DNA from 2 places in the Bacillus sp. ISL-47 genome. Region 1 is predicted to be linked to the other one. Evidence: riboswitches for the same ligand, from Rfam matches in the RefSeq annotation. Region 1 holds a riboswitch; the other holds the start of a gene.

Region 1 (3,963 bases):
ATTCTCATGACCCTCTCATTTTCAGTCGCCTTTGACCCCATATGATGATTCATCCCAACTGCATGTGGCACTTCCTTGATGGCATCCTCAACCCTTTTACGGATTTCCTCATTGCTCAGGTCAGTTGTAATGGCTCCCGGTCCAAGCCAGCTCCTCTTTCCCTTTTTAGGCTCCATTGGCATATGAACAATTACCTCATGACCGTTTTTATTAGCCAATTCGGCATCCTCTTTTGTCGTTGGCATGAAAGGCATGATGGCAACCGTCAAAGTGACCGGAAGTTCCATCATTTCAGCTGTACCCTTCATATTGTTCCCCAGGTCATCAATGACAATGGCCAGCTCGGGTTTTGGCGAAGCTGCAGCGGCGTAACCTTCCGTACTACTTAATGAAAAAATCAGTAACAGAAAGCTAATGAATATTTTCATTTTCCACACTCCTTTTTGCTAGCATTCCCTGGGATTGAAAAAATCTTTCTAACTAAAAAAACTGCCGGACACAAGGCCTGGCAGGCTAATTATTATCATGCATTGTAACTTCAAGAAAAAGCACAAATGGGAAGTATTTTTTTCATAAAAGCTCTCAAAAAAAAGAAACCCGCCCATAATGCATGTAACGGGTATATGAAAAAGGCTATACTCCCCGCTTATTGCCCCAAATATATGTGTGGAGCTGCGGCAGGACTTTTACATCTTTCAAATCATGGTCAGCCATCGTTTTCTCGATGAGCCAATTATATTTGCCAAGCAGTCTTTGGATCAGATCCCGGTCATCAGCAGTAGCCGTATCATCATTCCCCACCTGCAAATAAAACGGAATACCCGGGTAGCGCTGATAGACCATTTTTGCATACTCATAGTCAGCATCATTAAAGATTACAATCTTTAAGGAGACATGTTTATCTCTATCGCCTTTTCTTTGCAGTTTTTCGAGGATCAAATCAAGCATTTCGAAATCTGTTTTCATTCCTGAGCTTGGCGGCTTAGGTGAAATGGTCAGTTCATCAATTTCGTAAAACCAGTCCTGCCAGCGGCTTCCCTGGGTTTCTAGGCAGATCTTGATCCTTTCTGCTTTCAGTAATGAAATAAATTCATCGAGGTTTTTCAAAAGAGCCGGATTTCCTCCAGAGATGGTCACGAAGGAAAAACCGTCGCCGCCAAGTTCCTTCAGTTCCTTCCAAATCTCATCGGGTTCCATTTGACGGATGCTGTCTTTAGCGCTTCCATCCCAGGTGAATGCAGAATCGCACCAGCTGCAGGAATAATCACAGCCTGCTGTGCGGACAAACATTGTTTTCTGGCCGATAACCATTCCTTCACCCTGGATGGTCGGCCCAAAAATTTCAAGAACAGGGATTTTACTCAACCTCCATCCACTCCCTTCTCGCTTCTGCATAGCTGGTAGGAGTTTCGTAAAGGCGTACAAATTCCACGCGTGCCCCAATATATTGATCCTTCCGGTTTTGAAGGGATTCCGCCATTTTTTCATAAATCCAGACAACCATGTTCTCTGCTGTCGTATTCATAGGCGGTAGTGTTTCATTCAAATACTTATGGTCAAGGAAAACTTCAATATCATTTTTCCAGATTTCTTTAATATCACCAAAGTCAATCATCAGCCCTCTGTCATCAACAAATCCGCTGATGCCAAAAATGACTTTGTATGTGTGGCCATGCAAATTTTTGCATTTGCCTTCATAGCAATGCAAATGATGGGCGGAATCAAAGGTGAATTCCTTGCTGACAAGAACACGTTTTTGATGATATTTTAGCTGATCGCGCTTAATATCCTTGTCAATCTTCTGAAGCTTATCAACAATCCTGAATCCGTACATGGCTTATAGCTCCCCCTTCTCTTTGAGGTATTCTTCAAGCCCTTTTTGCCTTAAATGACATGCCGGACACTCCCCGCAGCCATCAGAAGGAATTCCGTTGTAGCAGGTGAGCGTTTTTTCACGTACATAGTCAAGCGCATTCAGTTTATCTGCCAGCTTCCATGTTTCCGCTTTATTCAGCCACATTAATGGCGTGTGAATGACAAACTGCTGGTCCATTGAAAGATTAAGTGTTACATTCAGTGATTTTATAAAAACATCCCTGCAATCCGGGTATCCGCTGAAATCTGTTTCGCATACACCAGTTATGATATGCTTGGCATTGATTTGACTGGCAAGCACGCCAGCAAAAGATAGGAATAACAAGTTCCTGCCTGGTACGAACGTGGATGGAAGTTCCCCCTCTTCCCCATCCTTCACTTCGATATCATTACGTGTTAATGCGTTTGGCGCCAATTGGTTTAGTAATGACATATCTAGTATATGATGGGTAACGCCCAATTCTTTTGCGATTTGCTGTGCGCATTCAATTTCTAGCTTATGCCGCTGATTATAATTAAAAGTGACTGCTTCCACTTCTGCGAAATATTCTTTTGCCCAAAATAAGCATGTGGTGCTATCCTGCCCGCCGCTGAACACTACGAGCGCTTTATCATTTTTCATAAGAAAATTCTCCTTTTAATAGAAAAACAGGACTACTAAAGAAAGCAGACCTGTTTTCCTTAGTTTTTTAAAGAGGGTAGCTAGAACCTCTACCGTAATCATACGGATTTCTATTTAGCTATCACCTTATCTTAGCATATTTATGGCATTTTTACAGAGGTATTTAAAGATGTTTTATTTTTCAAAATCGTGGAAATAGTATTAATGCAAGGCCATAACCAAAAGGAGGGACTGAAGCCATGATCAGGTTTACAGCGACTTCACGGTATTCGTTTGGCATTGCAAAGAAAGGAATCTTTGCTCGGAGGTCAGCGGGGATGCAAGTGCAGGATAGGCCCACATTAATCCGCTTTGGCCTGATGCAATAGGATTCCTGTAAACGTCCATAAGGGGACTGAAAAAAGGTGCCAACCAATCGGTTTGCACCTTTTTTCATAATTAATTCTCGCTATCCGCTTCAAGAAGGTCCCAGGCAGTTATGATTCCTTTTGGCTTTTCTGTCGGCTTACCCTTTTCAGTAACAATAATGCCTTCCAGTTTTTCATTTTTACATCTATACTCTTCAAATAAGTCCTCTAAATCAAAAATGGACGTATCTTTGCTGACAAACGTTATTTGATGCTTTGATTTTTTATTAAATAGCTCTTTTATTTGCACTTTTTTCAACTGAATCGAATCTTCTGTAAAATGCTCGGCCATCCATTTTACAATATCTGCTGAAGTCAGCAGCCACGAGTATTCTTCCTTTCTACTATAAATGGGAAACTGGGAATGTGAAAACTTATTGATAATGGCCAAGACATCTGAAAGCTTGCCATCTTCGTAAAAGTAAAAAACAGGTGTCGCGGCGATCGACAGTGCTGTCTTCGGTTTCTCAAAATCTTCAGCAATCCTCTCGATCCTCTCAACTGTCTCCAAATGAGGCTCGGCAATATAATAATCGAGATCAATTTTTTCATGCACGATCGCATTTCGAAGTTTTGCAAATTGATATAAATCATCTTCATATAAACGAATCAGCGAGTGATTTTTTTGGATCTCAATCAATTTATAAAATTTATCTGTCCTAGCTTTTTTGGCAGATTGTTTTAAGGCTTTATGAATTCGGTTAAAAGCTGCCTCAAATCTTTCCGACAGTTTAATTTCTGTTTTTGCACCCACAAATATCTCTCCCTAAATCATAATGTCTCTTCTGTATTCCCATATTTGCAGGTTTCGTAAACTATGAAGAAAATGGAGGTTCATTTTTCGTTATTCTGCTTCTCTTCTAAGAGGATTTCATTAAGCATCGCTACAAAGTTTCTAGTTTCCTAGTTTAGAAGGACATATAACCGAACAATTTGCACAAAAAGAATTTTCAGTCTATTATTGAATAATATATTTAGTTAGCGTAAGTTGTTGAGTAGATGGAAACCATTGGTTATAAACTACCTTTATAATCCCGGTATTAGTACCGGTAAACATTT
Region 2 (3,963 bases), on a different contig from region 1:
GAAAATACGCAGGATATTGATGAACAGGTTGATAAAATCAAGATATAGATTAAGAGCCATTAAAGGCACTTCTTCAGCTGAAACACCATAATGCTTCATGCGGTTGAAATCGAATAGTACATATCCGCTGAATACCAGCACTCCAATGAAAGAGAAGGCAAGCATTCCGGTAGAGCTTAGCGGCCAGAAGATATTAAAAATGGAAATCGCAATAAGTGCAAGCAATGCAGCCATAAGCATGCCGCCCAGGAATGATAAATCGCGTTTGGTTGTAGTAGCGTAAACTGCTAGGCCTGTAAAAACGACTGTAGTTGTCGCAAGAGCAACCAGGACAGGGTTCGGTCCAATGGCAGCAAGGTAATGGGCCACAATTGGATAGGTTGTTACCCCTGAGATAAACGTGAACACATAAAGGAAGGTGTAACCGATCGCCTTTTTGCGGCGAAGCAGAAAGGCGAAAAGCAGCATTCCGACTTCCAGAATAACTAACGGCAGAAACAGTGCAGGCGGAACAAACACGCCGGCCATCGTCCCGATAAAAGCAATTCCTAATGATAGTGCAAATGCCCTCAGTACAGATGGCAAGTAGCCATTGCTGTTTGCAGTGTGCTGTACATACATTTTTTCATTTCTCCTCTATTGTAATTGTTATATATGTATATACGGAATACCTGTTAAGGAGGTTTCAGGATTTTATTTGTTTTTTAATAGATCCCTGATTTCTGTTAGAAGCTCCACATTTTTATCTATAACGGGTGAAGGCTTGGCTTCTTCTTTCTTTTTGAAGCGGTTTATCATCCTTACAACCATAAAAATTGAGAATGCAATGATCAGGAAATCAACAATATTTTGCAGGAATAAACCGTATTTTACCTCGGCGCTTCCCACTTTGACCATCAGGTTTGTGAAATTCACTCCTCCCAATAGCAGCCCAACAAGCGGCATAATTATATCATCTACAAGGGAAGAAACAATTTTTCCGAAAGCTGCTCCGATGATAACTGCAACAGCCAAATCTAAAACATTCCCTTTTAAAGCAAACTTTTTAAATTCATTCCACATATAATCCCTATCACCTTTCTGTACAAATTACCGTTATTATACTATGAACGGAAAGGGAAAGACTAGATAGGTCAGTACTTAAATGAAGAAAACCTCTAACGAAGGAGGACAAATCTTTATATACAGCAATAAATGCCTCCAAAACCCAGGTATATGAAGAATCTAAGAAAAAAAGGAGAGCCGGCATCAAAGCAGCTGCTATTGTTTCTCTCTTCAAAACTTAGAGTAAAGGCCCTGGTCCTTTCCTAAAATATCCGTTGACAGAAACAAGCTTTTTCTCTATAGTAACTATGACAATTACATTTAGAATATTCCCGTGTCAACGGGAGAGGTTCATAGCTTCACCCTCTATAAAAAACTATGGCTTTGATTATACAATAATCAACCATATCCAGAGAGGATATGGTTTTTGTTTTTTCAGGCTGTGTTTTGGACCTCTCTTGGATGCCGCGGGATCTTATAAAGGGAGGCTTTTTTTATGTCAGGAAGAAAAGATGAGGAATTAACGGATATTACATTATTGGGAAATCAGGGCACGAAGTATCTTTTTGAATACTCGCCTGCGATTTTGGAGGCTTTTGATAATAAGCATCCAAACCGCGATTATTTTGTAAAATTTAATTGCCCGGAGTTTACGAGTCTGTGTCCGAAAACGGGTCAGCCGGACTTTGCGACCATATATATCAGCTACATCCCAGATCAAAAAATGGTTGAAAGCAAGTCTTTGAAGTTATATCTTTTTAGCTTCCGTAACCATGGCGATTTTCATGAGGACTGTATGAATATCATTATGAACGACTTAATCGAACTGATGGACCCGCGCTACATTGAGGTATGGGGCAAGTTTACGCCAAGAGGCGGGATTTCGATTGACCCTTATTGCAACTATGGCAAGCCGGGCACGAAGTATGAAAAAATGGCGGATTACCGCTTAATGAACCATGATCTTTATCCGGAGACGATTGACAATCGTTAATGAGAGGTGAATATCTTTGCTTTTATATTTAAATGCAGCCTTTGCAGGGCTGCTTATATTATCAAATATCCTGGCTGTTAAATTGTTCAGCATCGGAAGCTGGGCGATCCTGCCCGCTGCTGTAATCGTTTATGTATTTACGTATCCAATTACAGATATTATTGGTGAGGTTTACGGCAAAGAAGCGGCGCGCAAAACAGTATTTGCCGGATTTGTGACTCAGCTGATGGCAGCGATTTTTATTTTCACGGCCATCCACCTTCCTTCCGCACCTTTTTTCGGTGCACAAGCCGAGTTTGAAACGATCCTAAGCGGCAGCTTCAGGGTAACCATTGCCAGCCTAATATCCTACCTGGTAAGCCAAAATCTTGATGTGTTTGTTTTTCACAAGTTGAAAGAAAAGCACGGCAGCAAAAAGCTGTGGATTCGCAACAATCTCTCAACGGCCTCCAGCCAGCTGATTGACACAACGGTTTTTATTCTGATTGCTTTCTTTGGCACAATGCCGCTTGGGGCTTTAATGGGCATGGTGGCTACTCAGTATATCTTTAAATTTACCGTAGCGGTTGCTGATACACCGTTAGTCTATTTATTTGTTAAAATGGCAAAAAAGGAACGTACTGGCGGTGAAGCAAATGCTGCGGCATGAGCTTGCATTAAATTCATTTTTAAAATAGTATCAAAAAAGCAGAGCAATCTGCTTTTTTTGTTGCACAAAAATAATATTAATGGGATTATGTTTAGGGAATATTCTGTATTCTTTTAACCGAATGCAAGAATACCTTCCAATTAATACATACTAAAAGAAAGCACTGAAGGGGGAAAAGATGAAGATAGATAGACATAAAAAAGATCCTCGCTTTAAAATTGCTGAAAAAGAGGCATGGATCGGAATTGCACTCGTTCTTTTTAACTTTATATGGTGGTATGGATTTGCCTATGGAATGGGCTCGGGTCCCGCAGAGGAATATACATACATCTTTGGATTGCCGGCCTGGTTTTTCTATAGCTGTGTAGCGGGCTTTCTTATTATGGTGGTGCTGGTAACTGCAGCCGTTAGATTCCTTTTTAAAGAAGTGCCTTTTGAAGATCGGGCGGAAGGGGGAGATTCCGAATGAACTGGGAAGTCGTGGCTCCTCTTCTCATCTTTTTAGTCATTATTTTTCTTATTGGCTTTTGGTCCAGCAGGCAAATGCAATCAGGCAATTCATTTCTTCAGGATTACTTTCTGGGTGGAAGGCAGTTGGGCGGGTTTATCCTGGCAATGACGATGATTGCTACGTACGGAAGTGCCAGCAGTTTTATTGGAGGTCCCGGTGTAGCATATACACAAGGGCTTGGCTGGGTTTTGCTTGCCATGTCACAGGTGGTTACAGGCTACTTCGTTCTTATGGTCCTTGGTAAGAAATTCGCCATCACTGCGAGGAAGTATAATGCGGTCACGCTCATAGATTTCCTGAAAGAAAGATATAACAGCAAATGGGTCGTCTGGCTTTCAGCTCTCAGCATCATTATTTTCCTATTTTCCGCAATGGCGGCTCAATGGGTTGGCGGTGCAAGATTAATTGAGTCATTGACAGGGTTAAGCTATATTTCCGCATTGTTTATTTTTGCAGCTTCTGTAATGGTTTATGTGGTTATAGGAGGTTTCCGTGCAGTAGCGGTGACCGATGCTGTCCAGGGAGCGATTATGTTTATTGGAACCTTGATCCTTCTAATTGCTGTCATTGTGGCAGGGGGAGGAATATCCAATATTATCAGTGACCTCTCGGCAGAAAACCCGAATCTTATTACTCCATATGGTTTTGATGGCGGGCTTACGCCTTTATATGTTTCCTCTTTCTGGATTTTGGTGGGAGTTGGTGTTGTTGGTCTTCCGCAGGTTGCAGTGAGAGCCATGTCTTATAAAAATGCAAAAGCCATGC

Evidence for each region. A riboswitch is a leader RNA that binds a small molecule or an ion and turns the genes downstream of it on or off. The one in region 1 is predicted to bind preQ1.
Region 2: another riboswitch for preQ1. It lies ahead of queF (preQ(1) synthase); the one in region 1 lies ahead of queC (7-cyano-7-deazaguanine synthase QueC).

What each region holds. Positions count from the first base shown of each region.
Region 1 covers NZ_JAGGQS010000047.1:32,999-36,961, reverse strand. Annotated here, with positions in the region: gene J7I93_RS16250 (divergent polysaccharide deacetylase family protein) at 1-428, opposite strand, end outside; gene queE (7-carboxy-7-deazaguanine synthase QueE) at 634-1,365, opposite strand; gene queD (6-carboxytetrahydropterin synthase QueD) at 1,358-1,834, opposite strand; gene queC (7-cyano-7-deazaguanine synthase QueC) at 1,838-2,497, opposite strand; PreQ1 riboswitch class I at 2,551-2,593, opposite strand; gene J7I93_RS25435 (hypothetical protein) at 2,737-2,865, shown strand; gene J7I93_RS16230 (CBS domain-containing protein) at 2,936-3,658, opposite strand.
Region 2 covers NZ_JAGGQS010000024.1:35,733-39,695, forward strand. Annotated here, with positions in the region: gene J7I93_RS09605 (Bax inhibitor-1/YccA family protein) at 1-621, opposite strand, end outside; gene mscL (large conductance mechanosensitive channel protein MscL) at 694-1,062, opposite strand; PreQ1 riboswitch class I at 1,385-1,430, shown strand; gene queF (preQ(1) synthase) at 1,541-2,038, shown strand; gene J7I93_RS09620 (queuosine precursor transporter) at 2,055-2,687, shown strand; gene J7I93_RS09625 (YhdT family protein) at 2,866-3,156, shown strand; gene panF (sodium/pantothenate symporter) at 3,153-3,963, shown strand, end outside.